2 regions of the Oceanobacillus sp. FSL K6-0127 genome follow, and region 1 is predicted to be linked to the other one. Evidence: a T-box and tRNA genes for the amino acid it is inferred to sense, from the RefSeq annotation. Region 1 holds a T-box; the other holds one or more tRNA genes.
What was found. The T-box of region 1 lies ahead of serS (serine--tRNA ligase). A T-box ahead of a tRNA ligase gene usually reads a tRNA of that ligase, here a tRNA-Ser.

Region 1 (10,498 bases):
TTTGAACAATTACATCCTGACATTCCCGTCATCCGAATAAATGGCGATACGACCGATTTTGTTCAGTATCAAAAGGATTTAGATTGCATTATTGAAAAAGTAACGAACCATTTGCATTTGCGGGTGGAATGAAAATGAAGGGGAACCAATAATGAACTTAAGAGAAAAATACCATATTCCAAACGACAGTGTGATTACAATTGCAGGTACGGTTGGAGTTGGTAAATCAACCATGACAAGAGCCTTAGCACAGGCTTTAGAATTTAAAACATCTTTTGAAAAGGTGGACACAAATCCGTATCTAGAAAAATTTTATGATGACTTCGAACGATGGAGCTTCCATCTGCAGGTCTACTTCCTGGCAGAACGCTTTAAAGAGCAAAAGAAAATTTTCGAATATGGCGGCGGCTTTGTCCAGGACCGTTCCATTTATGAGGATACTGGAATTTTTGCCAAAATGCATTTTGATAAAGGTACTATGTCACCAACTGATTATGAAACCTATACCAATTTATTTGATGCAATGGTAATGACACCATATTTCCCGCATCCAGACCTACTCATATACTTGGAAGGCTCCTTTGACGAGATTATAAGCAGGATCCAAGAACGCGGTCGGGATATGGAAAAGAGTACGCCAATTAGCTACTGGGAGGAAATGTATAATCGCTATACGAATTGGATTGATAACTTTAATGCATGTCCAATTTTGCGTATTAACATTTCGGACTATGACTTAATGCAGGAAGAAACCCCAATCGAACAAATTTTAGAAAAGGTTGGACGCTCACTTCAGCATTCCAGACGATATACACGAAGAGAATTAGCGAGATAATAAAAAAGGATGACCATAACGGTGCATCCTTTTTTAATCTGCTTTTCTTACATTCGTCCGGAAAGGGTAAAGCAAAAAATGAATCAGAATGAGAATAAGCGAGATTCCGATTAGCCATCCCAAGGGGAGGTTTAGAAATGCCCCGATAATAATTAATGCTGGCGCAATCATCAAGGCTAGAAAACTATTACTTGCGCCTGAATCATAATAATTTTCTTTTCCACAATGTGGACAACTCATTTTAATTCGAAACAGATTCCTTAATGTTGTTAAATAACTCCATTGTTTCTTACAATATGCACATGCTGGTGTCTCCATCTATTTCACTTCCTTTACTTTTCACCTAATTGAATTGACCGATCACGTGCTTGTCGGATACATGAAAAAATCATTTCTTCAAAGTTATGACGATCTAAATCGGCAATACCAGCCTCTGTTGTTCCTCCTGGACTTGTAATGTTTTTCCGCAGCACTGCTGGTGTTTCACCAGATTGCTTTAGCATGTTTCCAGCACCAATGACCGTTTGGGTAATAAGATCCTTAGCAGTTTGCCTGTCGAGGCCAAATTCCATTGCAGCTTTTTCCATCGCTTCTACAAAATAATAAATAAAGGCTGGACCACTGCCAGAAACAGCTGTAATCGCATGCATATCCTTTTCATCGACAAGCTTCGTCATACCTACAGTTTGAAATAATTGATCCGTTTGTAAGAGATGCTCCGTTTCGACATATTTCCCTGCCGAAAGTGCTGTCGCAGAATGTCCAATGAGAGCGGATGTGTTTGGCATTGTACGTACAACTGGAATTTGTATGTCCAGAAGTTGCTCCATTTTTTCAGTCGATAAACCAGCAATGGTCGAAATAATTAATTGCTTTTCATTCAAATAAGGTTTTATCGACGCAATCGATTCCACTGCATCCTTTGGCTTACTAGCCAAAATAATAATATCAGCATTCCTGAAGACTTTTTCTTTATCTGAAGAGCATTGAACGTGATAGCAATTTTCAATGTATATTAGTCGTTCTCGATTACTTTTATTGGTTACATATATATTTTCTTTTGCTACAACTTCGGATTTAATAATACCAGATAGGATCGCCTCTGCGAGGGATCCAGCTCCTAAAAATGCAATTCTTTTATCCATGTGACAACCTCCTAAGAAATTAAAAAAACTGATTCTGCATCCTTAACAAAGGACGGAATCAGTTTCCGCGGTACCACCTAATTTGGCAATCATGCCCATCTCTAAATTGATAACACAGTTTCCTGCGGTTAGTTTATCGCTAACGACTCCTAGGTAGGTTCATACACGCTATTTCGCAGGGATCTTCCAGCTTATAAATCCCTTTCTCTTTCCGATAGTCATTGTATTACTGGCCTATTCTCCGTCTCAAATCATTTAATTGCTATGACTATAAGCTCTTATCTTTATTTTGTCAAGAAATTATCTGAATGACACCGTATTTGATATAATAAGTTTATCAATAAAGGTGAAAGGAATCAAAGCATGAATCAATTACAGCAATTAAAACAGGTCCGTAATGAACTTACACGCTTCATGATAACTTATAAATTTGGTCTAGATGAAATGAATACAAAATTGAATATACTAAAAGAGGAGTTTCAACATATACATTCTTATAATCCTATTGAACATATCAAATCACGAATAAAATCTCCAGAAAGCATTCTCAAAAAAGTGTATCGTAAAAATTTAGATATATCGATGGATGCAATTCGCGAAAATATTAAAGATATTGTGGGAATTCGTATCGTATGTTCCTTTATTTCCGATATTTATAAGGTAAGTGAAATGATTCAAAACCAACAGGATATTACGGTTATAGAAGTAAAAGACTATATAAAACATCCTAAATCGAATGGATATAAAAGCCTCCATCTTATTTTATCGATTCCAGTATTTATGTCAGATCGAACCGAACAGGTTTATATCGAAGTTCAAATCCGCTCGGTTGCCATGGATTTCTGGGCAAGCTTAGAGCATAAAATCTACTATAAATATAATGGGGAAGTTCCCCAGCAGTTAATCATGGAATTAACGGAAGCAGCAAATGTAGCAAATAAACTGGATTCTAAAATGGAGAAACTAAATAATGAAGTGAACAATATCAAAAGCCAAGCAGCAGAGAATGAAGATATTCATTTTTTACAATTAAATGAGGAGGATAAGGTTCATCTCCCATTAAACTTCTTACAATCCTTCCTTGATAGGGAAAAGTAATATGAAAAAACCGCTGAAAAACAGCGGTTTTCTTTATCTCCAATTATTATACTTTTGATTTCAAATGGAGGAGGTAGAGGGATTCGAACCCCCGCGCGGTTTGACCCGCCTGTCGGTTTTCAAGACCGATCCCTTCAGCCAGACTTGGGTATACCTCCATAACGATTAGAAAACTGAGCATTCTTTAAAGGGATTCTTAGAAGGCGTTCTTTGCTTTCTAAGAAAAACTTATACTGGAATGCAAGCTTTTGTTGCTTATACAAATAAAAAAGTTCTATACTTGCTTATTTGCCAAGAAATAATATATCATGCTCAAAAATGAATGTCAAATTTTTGGCCATTCCATGCTAAATAAGAGAACACGGAGGTATGAATAACCTCCGCACAAGTCCCATTACTTCATTACTTCTTTTCCACCCATATACGGTCGTAATACTTCTGGGATAACAACAGATCCATCTGCTTGCTGGTAGTTTTCCAAAATAGCTGCTACTGTACGTCCGATTGCAAGTCCAGAACCATTTAACGTATGCACATATTCTGGTTTCCCGTTCGCCTCCCTGCGGAAACGTATACCAGCCCGACGTGCTTGGAAGTCTTCGAAGTTAGAGCAAGAAGAAATCTCACGGTATGTTTCCTGGCTTGGAATCCATACTTCAATATCGTACTTTTTAGCTGCGGTAAATCCTAGGTCAGCTGTACACATGCTCATTACACGATATGGTAAGTTTAATAGCTGCAATACTTTTTCTGCATTTCCTGTTAATGTTTCCAATGCTTCATAGGAATCTTCCGGCTTCACAAAATTAACAAGCTCAACTTTGTTAAATTGATGCTGACGAATTAATCCACGTGTGTCTCGCCCAGCAGATCCTGCTTCAGAACGGAAATTCGTGCTAAATGCAACATATTTTTTCGGTAGATTATCTGCTGATAAAATCTCATCACGATGGTAATTTGTTACGGGCACTTCTGCAGTAGGAATCATGAAATAATCCCAATCCTCCAGTTTAAATGCATCCTCTTCAAATTTTGGAAGCTGACCAGTCCCTGTCATGCTAGCGCGATTTACAATTTGTGGAGGTAGCATCTCTATATAACCATGCTCATCTGCATGGAGATCCATCATGAAGTTTAATAATGCACGTTCTAATCTCGCACCAAGGCCTTTATAGAAAACAAAACGGCTCCCTGTTACTTTAGCTGCGCGTTCAAAATCGATAATATCAAGATTCGTTGCAATGTCCCAATGAGCCTGCACTTCAAAGTCAAATGCCGGAACAGTACCCCAATCGCGAACTTCCACATTATCGTCTTCATCTTCTCCAACTGGAACAGATTCATGCGGGATATTCGGAATGGATAGCATAATATGCTGTAGCTCTTCCTCGATACCCTTCAAGTCTTTATCGAGTAAAGCAATTTGATCACCTAGCTCGCGCATTTCTTTAATCGCAGGATCTGCATCCTTCTTTTCTCTTTTCAAAGCAGATATTTCTTTCGTTGCTTCATTGCGCTTTGCCTTTAAAGCCTCTGTTTCTGCAATTAATCCGCGACGTTTTTCGTCTAAAGAACCGAACTTATCTAAATCAGATAAATCCTCTCCACGATGGGCAAGCCTTTTTTGTACCTCTTCAAAGTTATTTCTTAAATACTTCATGTCTAACATAATGATTCCTCCTTTAAGCATTATATAAATTGTTAAATCCTTTAAAAATCAAAAAACTCCCGTCCCTAAATATAGGGACGAGAGTAAGTTTCCCGCGTTGCCACCCTTGTTGAAGATACTATCTTCCGGCTCATCGTTCATAACGGCTCTTCACCGGGTTTACTTACTTTGGATTCTAAATCCTTTCCGTAAACCTGTTCAAGGATGGATTCACAGCAATCTAACACCGATTCTCACCAGCCATCGGCTCTCTTAAGAAAGACATGCTATTACTACTTCCTATCAATACATTTTAATTAATTGTCATTATAATTATTGCTATCATATGCAATTTTAATTCAAAATGCAAGTTTTTCTGGTAAAATTGATTTTGTTGTTAACTAAAAAAGTCCTTTAATCCAATCAACGGCAGCTGTAAATATATTTGCAAAGAAATCACCGATAGATCCGAGTGTAAGCATGAACCAGTTTGATTTTTCTACTGCTTCATCTGTTACAAGGTCAATTTGGCTAGTTGAATCATCAAAAATATAACCATAATCAACATCACCATCATAAACAAGCTCTGCTGTTCCGACTACTTCGCCTTTTTCAATTGGTGCTACTAATTCACCGTCTTCATTTAATTTATCCTCATCAATATGATATTCAATACTGTACAATTCTGCTTCATCTGCTTGAATTGGAATACGTACTGCTTCACTTAATGAAACGTTAACTTCATCTTGTTTTCCTTTTGCTACAGGAACTGTGCCTTGATCCTCAGACTGGTAACCAGCAGGAAAAAGCTCCTCAGATTGGAATTTCGAATAGCCATGATCCAGTAATTGAGCTGTTTCTACGAAGCGCTCTGTATCACTACTCGTTCTCATAACAACCGTAATTAATCGATTACCGTCTCGAATTGCAGTACCTGTGAAGCTGTGGCCTGCCAAATTTGTAAAGCCTGTTTTTAAGCCATCTACACCTTCATAGAAAAACTGTCCTAAATTTTCACCTTCATGTGGAAGCATATAATTCCAGTTGCGGATGGTTTGTCCATCAAATTCAGTCACTGGAATTTTAGCAACATCGAGTGCCCCTGGATAATCATTCACAAGGTGATAACCAAGCTGTGCAGCAGATCGTGCTGACAATAGGTTCGTCCCATTTGGGTCTGTTCCTTCTGGGTGATTACCATCTAGGTCTTCATTGTCCAATCCTGTTGAATTTACAAATTCAGCTTCAGATAGCCCTAACTCTTCCGCTTTTTGATTCATTAACTTAACAAATTCGCCCTCTGAACCAGAAATTAATTCCGCTAAAGCAATCGTTGTGGCATTATCTGAATTAATCGCCATTGCTTCATATAATTCTTCAACTGTATAATCCTGTTGTTGTTTCAATCCAACACCCGAAAACACCGTATTGGCAGAAATACTGTAAGCATAATCACTAATCTGCGTAGTTGTATCCCACGAGATTTGACCATTTTCGACAGCTTCCCATACGAGATATTCCGTCATCATTTTCGTCATACTTGCCGGTGGAAGCGCAACATCAGGGTTTTTTGCATATAAAACCTTTCCTGTTTCTGCATCGACTAGAATTGCCGATTCAGCACCTATATCCAATGACTCTGCAGCGTTTGCAGTAAGTGGCTCTGTTATAAACAATTGTATTAGTACAAGCATCGCAAGTACTAATGGAAAAATCTTCTTCATGCTGTGTTTCAACTTTCTGTACCTCCAACCTGCGGTATAACCTTTTTAATTTTGCCATTCTCTCTTTTGAATAAGCTATCTGTTATTTTACCACATAAAAATATAAAAAAATAGATGCTAGAGATACCAAGCATCTATTTTTTATTCATTACTATTATAAAAGGTAGTTCAAATTATAGAGCCTTAATTGACTGAATAATTTGGTGCTTCTTTTGTAATTTGTACATCATGCGGATGGCTCTCACGTAATCCAGCACCTGTTATACGTATAAACTGTGCATCATTGCGCAATGCATCAATTGTTCCTGTTCCACAATATCCCATACCAGATCGTAATCCGCCTATTAACTGGTGGAACGTATCTGCAAGTGCACCTTTATAAGCAACTCTTCCTTCAATACCTTCTGGAACAAGCTTTTTATTGTCTGAATCACTCTGGAAGTAACGATCCTTCGAGCCTGCTTTCATTGCGCCAACAGAACCCATTCCGCGGTATACTTTATATTTTCTGCCTTGATAGATTTCTGTTTCTCCAGGGCTTTCCGTTGTCCCTGCAAACATACTGCCAATCATGACTGCATGTGCTCCAGCAGCCAATGCTTTCACAATATCTCCAGAATATTTAATTCCACCATCGGCAATGACTGGAACACCGTATTCTGCGGCTGCTACAGCACAATCATGTACTGCTGTAATCTGTGGTACTCCGACACCAGCTACAACTCGAGTTGTACAAATTGATCCAGGTCCAATTCCCACTTTTACAACAGATGCACCTGCTTCAATCAACGCTTTTGTTCCTTCAGCAGTAGCAACGTTACCTGCAATAATGTCTAAATCAGGAAATGCCGCTCTTACTGCTTGTAATTGATTGAGCACGCCTTTTGAATGTCCATGAGCAGTATCAATCACAATCGCATCGACACCTGCTTCGACAAGCTTTTCAATTCGAAGCATCGCATCTCCCGTTACACCAACTGCAGCTGCTACAAGTAAGCGACCTTGCTCATCTTTAGCTGAATTCGGGAACTCAATAACCTTCTCAATATCTTTAATTGTGATTAAACCTTTTAAAATGTTGTTTTCATCCACAAGTGGGAGCTTTTCAATTTTATATTTTTGGAGAAGTTTTTCAGCTTCCTCTAATGTTGTCCCAACTGAAGCTGTAACAAGGTTTTCACTTGTCATCACTTCCGAAATAGCAATTGAATAATCCTGAATGAAGCGCAAATCACGATTTGTTAAAATGCCTACAAGCTTCTGTTCTTCAATATTGTTCACAATTGGTACACCAGAAATGCGGTATTTGCCCATTAAGTGCTCTGCATCATATACCTGATGGTCAGGTGTAAGGAAGAATGGGTTCGTAATAACACCACTTTCAGAACGTTTAACACGGTCTACCTGCTCAGCTTGTTCCTCCATCGACATATTTTTATGAATGACACCGAATCCTCCTTGGCGTGCCATTGCAATTGCCATTTCTGCTTCTGTAACAGTATCCATACCAGCACTAATAAATGGTGATTTTAACTTCAAATTGGATGTAAGCTGTGTACTAAGATCAACGGTATTAGGCAAAACCTCTGATTTTCCTGGTATTAATAATACATCATCAAATGTTAAACCTTCTTTTGCAAACTTATCTTCTCTCATTTTTAATTCCTCCTTATGAAGTTTATGTATGGTGTAACTATCTATCGTTCAAACTATATAGAGGATGTCCCAAAAGTCCGGTAAAAATGACACATCGAGAGTGATAGACCTTCGACGCCCAGGGCGTTCTAATGTCGGTGTTGCGACAAGGATTTTCGGCGGGGCGAGTAATCGCAGCCCCAGGACGTTGCAACTTTAGCCGACCTCGGTTCTTTTTATCCTTCTTCTGAGCACACATTTATATATACGAATATCTATTTTTATATACATTACTCTAATACGCTTGGTTTTTCAACAAAGTTCGATTAGAAACAAAAAATAAATAGATTCAAAATTTTATAATAGTTAAGAGGTCATAATTATGATAACAGTCGATGAATTTTATACGTATTTAAACGCACAACAACATGCCCAAAGCTTTTTATATCAATGCTATTTAGGAATGGAGGATGCAGAAGCAAAAAGCTATCAAAATTACAGCACTTTCATGTATTTGCTCGATCATAGCCAGCGTTTTTATGAAAATGGTAAAAAATCCGATGAACTTGTTCAGCCTGTTTTATATTTTTACGGTATGGTGCATTTATTAAAAGCATATCTTCTAACGAAACGTCCGGACTATCCAGAATCAACCTCGCTGCTCGCTCATGGCGTAACTGCAAGGAAACGAAAGAAAAAGTTCTATACATTTACAGATGATGAAGTAAAAGTACAACAGCATGGCATGTTCCCTTATTTCTCGGAGCATTTGTACGCCACTAAAAGAATCCCTTTTGAAAAAATTCGCATGGAAACGCTTTTTAGCTTACTACCCGAAATGAGTAATTTTTTCGCTTTACAGAAGCAGGAGAAACTAACTGTCATTGGCTCAGCAAACTCGGTTCATCTACAATTCCCAACCAAATTATTTGATAACTATCATTTAACAGAAAAGGCATTTATAGCACGCATACAAAACTATCTTCCAGCTATTAAGGAGATTAAATCTGGAAAATTAATGCTTGATATAGAACTTGAAGATTACGTTGATTTTTCGAATGGTCCTTTTTTCAAGCATATGGATAATAATCAGCTTTATTTTCCAGCAAATCGGGATTCCTTTCTTCCTATTTCAGAAGTAATGATTCATTATTTGTTGCTTTTTAATCTTAGTATGCTCTGTCGCTACGAGTCAGAATGGTGGGGTGACTTATTTGTATCCAAGGCGGATATGGATTACCCTTTAATCCACCATTTTCTACAAGTTACTGCACAAAAAATCCCAAGGCAAATTGGTAGTGAGATGCTAGCAATGAAAACGACGTTTGACAGCCTAACATAGCCTACATATACGAATAGGGAGCTATAGCTAGCTCCCTATTATTTCTTCAATATAAAGTTCGGGCATTTGATCCAATGAGATAATCGCTTCATCTGGTTCGATACGAATCATTGGCTTTGTCGGTTTTGTCGTTTCTATAAAAACAATTTCCCCATGTTTTCCATTCGAGAGGATTATCTTCTTTCCAATCAAAAAATGAACGAAATTGTCGATGAATACGTTTACTACCTGCGCATCGAATTTCATATATCTATCCTTTTCGATTGTTTTTATTGCATGAAATAAACTTTGTGGCTTTGCATAGATACGATTACTTATTATCGCGAAATATGTATCACTTACTGCGATAATTTTAGCAAATACATGGATTTTTTCATTCGTAATACCAAGCGGATAACCACTTCCATCTAGACGTTCATGATGCTGGAGTACACCTAATTTTACCGCCGCTGTGATTATTGGTAAATGCTCAATCATTCGATACGAATACGTAGGGTGATTTTTAATAGCTTTCCATTCATCTTCTGTTAACGTTCCCTTTTTGTTCAGGATAGAATCATCCACTTTTACCAATCCACAATTACTAAGTAATCCTGCTATTCCACTTTGAAGCCATTCACCTTTCGAAAGCCCCATTTTCCTACCGATAAATGCTGAAAGAAGGGAAACTGCAACACTATGGAAATACATATAATCCTCCTGGGTACTATATGTATGAAGCCTATATATTTTTTCGGCCTCTATTGTTTCTGTACATTCCAATAGTGGTATGATCAATTTACGAACAACTGAGATATCAATTGGCATCCCATTTTGCCATTTTTGAAACTGTTGTTTATATGCAGCCACCACATTTAGATAACTCTCAGCAAATGGAAGACTTTTTTCGTTATCAATTGAATTTTGCTTCTTCATATGCTGTTTTTCCTTTGGCTGAACAGGTTTTCCTAAAAATGAATCACCGTTAGACAAGGTAGATGATACATCTACCGACTCAACAAGGAATTTTTCAAGAATTGTAATATGTTCTTCTTTTAATATGGTGTTTTTTAGGATGATTGGACGATTTGT
Region 2 (10,498 bases), 2.2 Mb from region 1:
ATGCTATCGTTGCTGCCCATCCCTATGAAGAAGTGGCATATGATGTTTTCCCGCTGGAAAATGAAGGGAAGCGTTACGGGATTGGCAGAATTGGTTCTTTGAAGAATAAAACAGATCTAAATAGCTTTTGTGAATATGTAAAAAAAGCACTTGATATTCCGGCTCTTCGCGTTACAGGTGACCTGAATAAAAAGATTCAGAAGGTAGCTGTTCTTGGCGGTAGTGGTGAAAAGTATATTCATCATGCAAAGAAAAAAGGAGCAGATGTCTACATTACTGGAGACATGACTTTCCATATGGCGCAGGAAGCCAGTCTTATGGGCCTTGGGGTTATTGATGCCGGCCACTATATTGAGAAAATAATGAAGCAATTTACGGCAGCATATTTGAAGGAACATTTGGATAAGGAAAATTTAACCATTCTTGTCTCCGAATCGAATACAGATCCTTTTCAGTTTGTGTAAAACAGAAAAAGACAAAAGGAGTATTACAACTATGAAAAAAAATAACTTTGACCCTTTCGCTTTCGAGCCTCCATTAAATCATGCTATTGAGAAGCTGAGATTTAACCAACCAACAGAAATACAAAGCAAAGTAATACCTGCAATTCTAAAAGGAGAAAGTGTAATTGGTCAATCGCGCACTGGATCTGGGAAGACACATGCCTATTTACTTCCACTTTTTAATCGAATTAATACGAATAAACGAGAAGTTCAATTTGTGATAACAGCTCCTACACGAGAACTAGCAACACAAATTTACAACGAAGTAAGAACAATTATTGACTTTGCGGAAAAAGAAGGCACATGGGTTGCGAAGCTATTAGTAGGTGGAACTGATAAACAAAAAATGGCGGAGAAATTAAAAACACCACCACATATAATTGTCGGCACACCAGGTAGAATTCTCGACCTTGTTAAGGATGAGGCGATTTCAATTTATTCAGCGACTTCTTTCGTAATTGATGAAGCAGATCTAATGCTGGACCTTGGTTTCATTGAAGACGTGGATCAATTACTAATCCGGTCGCAAAAAGATATTCAATTAATGGTATTTTCAGCGACAATTCCGCAACGTTTACAGCATTTTTTCAAAAAGTATTTGGAAAATCCGTTATATGTTAAAATAGATGAGCATTTCTCGCCGGAAACGATGGAGCATCGATTAATTGCGCGTAAACATCGTAATGAAGCAGATATTATTTATGATATATCAGAAGCAATCCAGCCATATTTGGCAATTGTTTTTACAAATGGAAAAAAACAAGCAAACGAACTAGCTGATTCATTACAGGAAAGAGGGTTAGACGTCGGCTTAATTCATGGTGGGCTAACACCCAGGGAGCGAAAACGTGTCCTGAAGGATATTCAAAATTTACGCTATCAATATGTCGTTGCAACAGACTTGGCAGCCAGAGGAATTGATATTAAAGGAGTCAGTCACGTCATTAACGCTCAAATACCAAAGGAAGAGGAGTTTTATATTCATCGCGTTGGCCGAACTGCAAGAGCTGGAATGGAAGGTACAGCAATCAGCATCTATGATGAAGCGGATTTGGCATTAGTTGAAAAACTCGAACAAAAAGGACTAACCTTCACCTATATGGAAGTGAAAAATGGAGAATGGAAAGAAGCAAAGTCCTGGAACGAACGGCACTTACGCACAAAAACAACCACGAATATTGAAAAAGAGGCTTGGAAACAGGTTCGTAAAGCGAAAAAGGTAAAGCCGGGCTATAAGAAAAAAATGAAAAAACAGCAAGAGTCCATTAAACGTCAATTATCAAAGCGTACTAAATATAAGAAATAGATTTTATAGAAATAGGGAGAGGTGCAACAAGTGTTAAAAATTGGATCACATGTATCAATGAGCGGAAAAAAAATGTTGTTAGGTTCAAGTGAAGAAGCTTTAGCATATGGAGCAAATACTTTTATGATTTATACCGGTGCACCACAAAACACGAGAAGAAAGCTAATTGATGAATTAAATATAATGGCGGGTCGTGAACATATGGAGCAGCATGGTATGTCGGATATCGTTGTACACGCACCATATATTATTAATATTGGAAATGCGATAAAACCTGCTACATTTGAACTTGGTGTCAATTTCCTGCGTAATGAAATTGACCGCACTGCAGCTATCGGAGCAAGTCAAATTGTGCTACACCCAGGTGCCCATGTTGGTGAGGGGTCGGAAGTTGGAATAAAAAAGATTATTGAAGGGCTAAATGAAGTGCTTGAAAAAGATAGCACAGTCCAAATTGCATTAGAAACTATGGCTGGCAAAGGCTCAGAAGTAGGACGTACATTTGATGAACTAGCAAAAATAATTGATGGTGTCACACATAATGAAAATCTTTCTATCTGTATGGATACATGCCATATTCACGATGCAGGTTATGACGTTGTTAACGATTTTGATGGTGTCCTGAATGAATTTGATAAAATTATTGGAGTGGACCGGATTAAAGTTGTTCATGTAAATGACAGTAAAAATGAACGCGGCGCTCATAAAGATCGACATGAAAATATTGGTTTTGGACATATTGGTTTCGAAGCATTACATTATGTTGTTCACCATCCACAGTTAACCGCATTACCAAAAATTCTTGAAACACCGTATGTAGGAACAGATAAAAAGGATAAAAAAGCTCCATATAAGCTGGAAATTGATATGATTCGCAACGGATTGTTTGTAGAGGATTTAAAAGAGAAAATTATGAATTCATAATAAAGGAATAGCGCCTGCGCTATTCCTTTATTATTGAAATAAATGTTCTAAGCCATAGGATTGAACTAATGTATACAATAATTGCTCTGCTTTAGTAGCCGTTTGTTCATCAGTTATTGTTGCTAAATGTTTAAACATTTCTTGACGTGCTTTTTGATTAAATGGGTCACGTGTATTCTTACGTAAGTATATGGCGATTTGCTGTGCTTGCTTTTCGGTTAATTGGAATCCATACTGTTTACTGTAGTGTAGAAGCTCTTCAGCTGAAAGGTTCTTTAGTTTGTTTTTTATCATTTCCTTAATAAATATTGACATGCATTCATCCTCCTCATAATTACTCCTTATTCTATGCCCAGTTGTTCAATTGGTGAATTCAAATTTAATCATTTAACCTCTTAGAAGGCGTCTTTGCTTTACTTAGAAGTCCTTGATACTCTAAAGTACAAGCTTTTGGGCGGATAGCACAATGGCACTCATCAGATAAAAAAGAGTTATATTTTCTTATCTGCCAATAAATAACACCTTTATAAATTGATTCTTTCCATAAACTATAATTGCACCTCATTAATGGATAAGGAGGTCTTGAAGATATGGACGAAATGAACAGACGTACAGATAAAACGACACCAGCTCCAAATCACGGAGAACATACCGAAGACCAGGATTTTATCGGGATTGAGTCAGATAGTATAAGGAATGAGGAATTTGCTGCCGAATTTACAGCAGATGATTACGAACTGCAATCTGATGACCGTAGTCATGAAGGTGCAACAACTGTTTACGGATGGATTGGTATAGCACTTTCTGTAATATCCTTCTTTATGTGGCCAGTGGTTCTTGGAGTCGCTGGAATAATCTTCGGTTTTGTATCCAGAAGTCGTGGCGCAGATACACTAGGAAATATAGCAATTGCAGCTGGAGCAATATCCATTTTAATCACACTTTTTATATTACCATTCTTTTAACAAAACGTATGAGGCTGATTTCTTCAGCCTCTTTTTATTACCTTGATTCTTATTTACGGAAATTAACATTACTACCAATAAATAATCCTTTTAACTGCGAACTAACCTAATTGCTTTGTATGAGCAACTATTGCCGTCCGGTTCGCTTCGGATGCACGCCTCAATGCACGGATTCAGCCTCACCGAGAGAAGAGCCGGTGAGATTTCAGACATGTGCTGTTCCCGCAGGATAAGGAATGTTTCGTCAGCTTTTATATTGCACGAATAAAATTGTTTTTTTCGATTAATAACCGCCCTCCGCTCACTCGGAATGGTTAGAGCGACGTTTTAGTTTTTGATAACGGTCATGGTTTAACAGGACTTCATATAATGATTCATTGGTATAAGGGAAAGTAGTAAAATGTATCAGGTTTTAGTTTGTGTGGGTCTGTTGTTGGGTTTAATTCTTTAAAATGCTTGATTATATCCTCTGAATGAAACATTGAAATGCTATCTTCATTCAGCGATTCAACAATTGAAAAAATGGTATCTCCAGGTAGAACTTTTACATGTGCAATTGTATATTCATTACTGGAGGAAATCTTTATTTGTTCAGCGTCATGTTCAACATTCCTGCTGTTGCTAACCATTAAGTCTTGAAAAATACTTATAATCAGCAATATAATGAGTGTATAGAGTATAAGCCTTTTTAGTGTATACATAAAAATTCTCCTTTTGGGTGAAACCATTTACAATTCCATACGTATGATTAAATTAGAGAGGGGGAAATAAAAAATGGATATCTTTGATCTCCAATGGATAGGATTTGTTATAACATTTTTAGCTACACTTTTTCTAATTGGTGAAGTTTTAGTTAATATGCGAGGTTTTTTTGGACTGCTAGGTATTGGATTTATTACCGTATACTTTGCAGCTTACGTTGGAAGTAGTTCTTTTATTCTTATGCTTATTATATATTTTGTAGGATTATTACTTATCATAATTGATGGCAAGCTACTGAATGATGGAACACTTGCAACTATTGGTCTTGCAAGTATGCTAACGTCTGTTGCTTTGGCTGCAGATAATCTTACTTCGGGATTATACGCCGTTTTAGGGGTATTAGTAGGCACTGGTGCTTCCTTCTTCTTCTTAAAAGTATTTAAACGGAGAGAGATGTGGACAAAGCTTGCTTTGAAAGACCAGTTAACAAAAGAAGCGGGCTATAACTCTATGAATATGGAATATGAGCAGTTAGTTGGTAAAGAAGGAATTACGTTAAACGACCTGAGACCTGTTGGAACTGTAAAAATAAACAAAAAAGATTATAGTGCGGTATCTGACGGACAATGGATTCCGAAGAATAGTAAAGTTAAGGTTACACAAGTAGATGGGACAAAAATATTAGTTGAAAAAATATCATAGATGTTCTAAAAGACAATTTCCTAGTACTAGGAAATTGTCTTTTTTTTGAGAAAAAAAGAATGAAAAACCTATGTTAAGGGTAGTTACTAAATAGAAGAAAAATCATTATGTAAATTTAATGTAAATTATTCAACTTAAACCTTTACAAATGGTTAACAAATCATTAATAATGGGAGAGGCGCAAGCGACAAGATTCAACATAGAATGAAGGGATGAAAGCAATAGTGGATATCGATTTACAAACGTTATTATTCGAGTTTATTGGTGGTTTAGGAATATTCTTACTCGGTATAAAATTTATGGGAGACGGGCTTCAAAAGTCAGCAGGCGACCGTCTGCGCAATATATTAGACCGGTTTACCACCAACCCATTTCTAGGCGTTTTAGCAGGGATTATCGTAACATGTTTGATTCAGAGTAGCTCGGGAACAACTGTACTCACGGTTGGATTAGTTAATGCTGGATTTATGACGCTAAGACAAGCAATTGGAGTCATCATGGGTGCTAATATCGGTACGACAATAACCGCGTTTGTTATCGGGCTTGACATTGGCGAATATGCTTTACCAATTCTTGCAATAGGTGCATTAATTTTATTCTTCTTTAAAAATCAAAAGGTTACCGCGGTCGGACAAACTATCTTTGGTTTCGGAGCATTATTTTTCGGTTTAGAATTAATGAGTAGTGGAATGTCCCCATTACGTTCTCTTGAGGCATTTCATGAATTAACAGTAAGTATGGCTGCAAGCCCAGTACTAGGAGTAGTAATTGGTACAGTATTTACATTAATTGTACAGAGTTCAAGCGCAACAATTGGTATCCTTCAAGGATTATTCTCAGAGGGTGCGATAGCATTAGAAGCAGCCATTCCAGTTTTATTTGGAGATAATATTGGTACTACCATTACAGCGATCTTGGCAGCAATAGGTACAAGTATTACAGCAAAGAGAGCTGCATTAACACATGTTATTTTTAATCTTGTAGGAACAATCATTTTCCTTATATTCCTAGGATTATTTACAAGTTATGTCGGCTATTTACAGGCGAGCTTAAATTTAAATCCTGAAATGACTATCGCCTTTGCACATGGTAGTTTTAATATTATTAATACGTTGATTCAAGTTTGGTTTATTGGTGCCTTAGCATGGATTGTAACAAAAATTATTCCAGGTGAGGATACAATTATCGAATATAATCCAAAACACCTAGATCCTATTTTTATTCAACAGTCATCAACACTAGCATTGGATCAAGCAAAAGCAGAAATTATTCGGATGGGTGAATATGCACATCAAGGCTTAGAGGAAACGAATCTGTACGTTACCACACAAAACCAAAAACATTCGGAAATGGCGATGCAGGTTGAAGGCGCACTAAATAACTTAGACCGTAAAATAACGGATTATCTCGTTAATATTGCAGCTGGATCATTATCTGATGCGGAAAGTGTAAAGCACACTTCATTAATGAATTCAGTTCGTGATATTGAAAGAATTGGCGATCATTATGAGAATATTATTGAGTTAATTGATTATAAAATATCGAATAAAGTTAACTTAACAGAGCAAGCACTGGAAGATTTAAATACGATGTTTGATTTAACACTCTTAACGGTTAAGCAAGCAGTAGAATCACTTGATAAAATGGATCGGGAAGCGGCATTAGAAGTTATCCAAAAAGAAGATAAAATCGACAAAATGGAGCGCCAATTCCGCAAAAAGCATATCATTCGTATGAATGAAGGATTATGCAGTGGGTCAGCTGGTATCGTTTTTGTAGATATTATCAGTAACTTGGAACGAATTGGTGATCATGCAGTTAATATTGCCGAAGAAGTTTTAGGTGAGTAAAGAAAAAGGGGGGAGACCTCCTTTTTTTATTATATAAAATTAAAATTTTCTACAAAAAAAAACAATTTATCCATTTATGTGTTGAAATAAATTTTAGAACGTGATATTATAAATCTCGCAGTCGCAGAAAAGACAAGTACATAAAAATTTTGCGTTTGATTATAAAGTTTTGGGTTGTGCAAAAAAGTATTGACAGCAAATCTAAAACATGGTAAATTATATTTTGTCGCTAATAACCTATAAGAAGTAATAATTACTAAAAAGTTAAAATTACAAATAGAAATAAAAATTTCAGACATGTTTTCTAACTATTCCACAGTAGCTCAGTGGTAGAGCTATCGGCTGTTAACCGATCGGTCGTAGGTTCGAATCCTACCTGTGGAGCCAAGTGGCGGCGTAGCTCAGCTGGCGAGAGCGTACGGTTCATACCCGTGAGGTCGTGGGTTCGATCCCCTCCGCCGCTACCATACATAATTAATTGCATAATGGCGGTCGTGGCGAAGTGGTTAACGCACCGGATTGTGGCTCCGGCATACGTGGGTTCAATCCCCACCGGTCGCCCCATTATTTAACAAAATTCCAGGACCCTTAGCTCAGTTGGTTAGAGCTATCGGCTCATAACCGATCGGTCGCAGGTTCGAGTCCTGCAGGGTCCACCAAAAAAATACGGAGGTATACCCAAGTCCGGCTGAAGGGATCGGTCTTGAAAACCGACAGGCGGGTCAAACCGCGCGGGGGTTCGAATCCCTCTACCTCCTCCATTTAGTATTTTATAAGCAGACTAGATTTTATAATTACATAACGGCTCGGTAGCTCAGTCGGTAGAGCAACGGACTGAAAATCCGTGTGTCGGCGGTTCGATTCCGTCCCGAGCCACTTTCCAAACAAGCAATATGCTTGTTTTTTCTTTTGCATAAATTAAATAATTTAATCTACCAAAAAATGATAAGATTCTTGTATTTTATAAGGCAAAAAATTTGCATGAATAGCAAAGCTCTGATAACCTTTTAATTAAAGGTTCGACAAACCTTAATAACTTGGATTCATTTAAGGAGGAAAAAATTATGGCAAAATTTGAACTACCTGAGTTACCTTATGCATATGATGCATTGGAACCAACTATTGACAAAGAGACAATGAATATTCATCATACGAAGCACCACAACACGTATGTTACCAAATTAAATGAAGCACTAGAAGGACAAACAGATCTTCAAGGAAAATCAGTTGAAGCACTTATTAGTGATTTAAATGCAGTTCCTGAGAACATTCGCACTGCAGTACGTAATAATGGTGGAGGACATGCTAACCATAGCTTGTTCTGGAAGCTTCTTTCATCAAATGGCGGGGGCGAGCCAACTGGCGAGCTTGCAGATAAAATCAACGCTAAATTTGGTGGGCTAGATGCATTTAAAGAACAATTTGCAGCAGCTGCAGCAGGACGTTTTGGTTCAGGCTGGGCATGGCTCGTATTAAATAATGGTGAATTAGAAATCACAAGCACTCCAAACCAAGATTCTCCATTAATGGAAGGAAAAACACCATTATTGGGCTTAGACGTTTGGGAGCATGCATACTATCTAAACTACCAAAACAGACGTCCAGATTACATTTCAGCATTCTGGAATGTTGTTAACTGGGATGAAGTGGCAAAAAACTATAACGAAGCAAAATAAATGAAGAAAAACACGCGGTTAATTCCGCGTGTTTTTTTGGTATATCTGTTACTCCTTCGTTCACACTAAGAGAGACGCAAAAGGAGTAATCGACTATGCAAAAAGTGATCCTGTTTTTTCAAAATAAAATGGAAAGCAATCGTGACTTATTGATTTTACTGCTCATTGGTGGCCTCTATTCACTGGGAATTTTTCTATCCAATACGTTTGTAAATATATACTTATGGAAACAATCAGGGGACTACATTACAATTGCTAATTATAATTTAGCGATTTGTCTATTTCAGCCAATTACTTTTATACTTGCAGGAAAGCTCGCAAAAAAGGTAGATCGGATTATTGTATTGAGATTGGGCGTTATTTTTCTATGCGTATTTTTCTTAAGTGTTCTTCTTATTGGTGATCAAGCTTCAAAATATAACTTCTTACTCGGTAGCTTATTGGGAATTGGTTATGGTTTTTATTGGCTAGCTTATAATGTATTAACCTTCGAAATAACAGAACCTGATACGAGAGATTTTTTCAATGGATTTCTTGGAATTTTGCAGTCTTTAGGTGGAATGACAGGTCCGCTTTTAGCTGGGGCAATTATCGCTAAAATGACCAATAATATTGGTTATACGGTTATATTTGGGATTTCCTTCGCTTTATTTGCCTGTGCCGTTGGAATTAGTTTTCTATTGAAACGCCGAGGTGCAGAAGGAGTTTTTCGCTTTAAGCGAATTTTAGGGGAAAGGCATCGTAATAAAAATTGGAACAGAATTCTTCATGCACATTTTTTTCAGGGGTTAAGAGAAGGAATTTTTGCTTTTGTTATTTCAATCTGGGTTTTCTTAGTAACAAAAAGTGAATTCGCGCTTGGAACATTTAACATGTTTCTATCGGGTCTATCTGCAGTTTTTTATTTAATTGCTACGAAATTTATTAAACCTTCCATGCGCAAAAAGGCGATACTCGTTGGAGCAATACTTCTTTACTTTTCCCTCTTTATTATCATTATCGAGATAAACTATCTCTTACTCATGATTTATGCAATTGTAATTGGAATAGCGTACCCGGTAATAAATGTACCTTATGTATCACTTACCTTTGATGTAATCGGTAAGGCTTGGAAAGCTGGAGAAATGCGTGTAGAATATATGGTTGTTCGTGAATTGTTTCTAAATAGTGGACGAGTTCTATCAATAATCGTTTTTCTTGCAGGCGTATATTTCTTTCGGGCGGAGGAGGTTATTCCCGTTTTACTTGCGATTTTCGGTGCAGGTCATTTTATGATTTACTTTGCAGTACGTAAGATTTATTTAGGTAGCCCAATAAAGAAAGAGATTTTATTAAAAGAGCAAATTACAGACGAAAAAAATCGTTAAATATGGTAAAATTAGTGATAAGGTTGTTGATCAGATAAGATAGCATAAAAATTTCTTAAAAATTTCTTATTTGATCAACCAGGACATTTACCTAAAGGCTTAAAATCGCCAAATTTACTAATGAGAAAATTATTATTTTCACTGGGGGAAAATAAATGAGTAAGAAGAAAAAAAAGAAGAGAGCACAGCTGCCCTTTCGGATTAATATGTTGTTTTTTGTTGTGTTTTTATTGTTTTCCGTATTGATTCTGCAACTAGGAGTTGTTCAGATTTTAAATGGGGAGGACTTCCAGCAGGAAATCGAACGGACGAACTTGGATACAACTAAAATCCCTGTACCCAGGGGTAAAATATATGATCGAAATGGTGATGTTATCGTTGATAATGAAGCATTATATTCGATAACGTACACACCGCCAAAAGGAGTACAAGCAGAAGATCGTCTAGAGCTTGCAGAGACGTTAGCGGAATACATTAAGATGGATGATGAAAAGACGCTTAAA

Region 2: it encodes a tRNA-Ser, which carries the amino acid that the T-box ahead of serS (serine--tRNA ligase) is inferred to sense. The anticodon was not compared.

What each region holds. Positions count from the first base shown of each region.
Region 1 covers NZ_CP150287.1:548,010-558,507, reverse strand. The annotation lists gene MHH64_RS02615 (deoxynucleoside kinase) at 1-132, shown strand, start outside; gene MHH64_RS02610 (deoxynucleoside kinase) at 152-835, shown strand; gene MHH64_RS02605 (TIGR04104 family putative zinc finger protein) at 869-1,153, opposite strand; gene proC (pyrroline-5-carboxylate reductase) at 1,168-1,980, opposite strand; gene MHH64_RS02595 (GTP pyrophosphokinase family protein) at 2,344-3,078, shown strand; tRNA gene MHH64_RS02590 (tRNA-Ser) at 3,144-3,236, opposite strand; gene serS (serine--tRNA ligase) at 3,473-4,747, opposite strand; T-box leader at 4,818-5,042, opposite strand; gene MHH64_RS02580 (serine hydrolase) at 5,128-6,462, opposite strand; gene guaB (IMP dehydrogenase) at 6,634-8,106, opposite strand; gene MHH64_RS02570 (YaaC family protein) at 8,468-9,427, shown strand; gene MHH64_RS02565 (HD-GYP domain-containing protein) at 9,455-10,498, opposite strand, start outside.
Region 2 covers NZ_CP150287.1:2,704,937-2,715,434, forward strand. The annotation lists gene MHH64_RS13345 (Nif3-like dinuclear metal center hexameric protein) at 1-464, shown strand, start outside; gene MHH64_RS13350 (DEAD/DEAH box helicase) at 496-1,809, shown strand; gene MHH64_RS13355 (deoxyribonuclease IV) at 1,840-2,733, shown strand; gene MHH64_RS13360 (DUF2624 family protein) at 2,764-3,048, opposite strand; gene MHH64_RS13365 (hypothetical protein) at 3,324-3,698, shown strand; gene MHH64_RS13370 (hypothetical protein) at 4,073-4,399, opposite strand; gene MHH64_RS13375 (NfeD family protein) at 4,473-5,102, shown strand; gene MHH64_RS13380 (Na/Pi cotransporter family protein) at 5,327-6,952, shown strand; tRNA gene MHH64_RS13385 (tRNA-Asn) at 7,265-7,339, shown strand; tRNA gene MHH64_RS13390 (tRNA-Met) at 7,343-7,419, shown strand; tRNA gene MHH64_RS13395 (tRNA-His) at 7,441-7,516, shown strand; tRNA gene MHH64_RS13400 (tRNA-Ile) at 7,535-7,611, shown strand; tRNA gene MHH64_RS13405 (tRNA-Ser) at 7,621-7,713, shown strand; tRNA gene MHH64_RS13410 (tRNA-Phe) at 7,756-7,828, shown strand; gene sodA (superoxide dismutase SodA) at 8,017-8,628, shown strand; gene MHH64_RS13420 (MFS transporter) at 8,724-9,995, shown strand; gene MHH64_RS13425 (penicillin-binding protein 2) at 10,151-10,498, shown strand, end outside.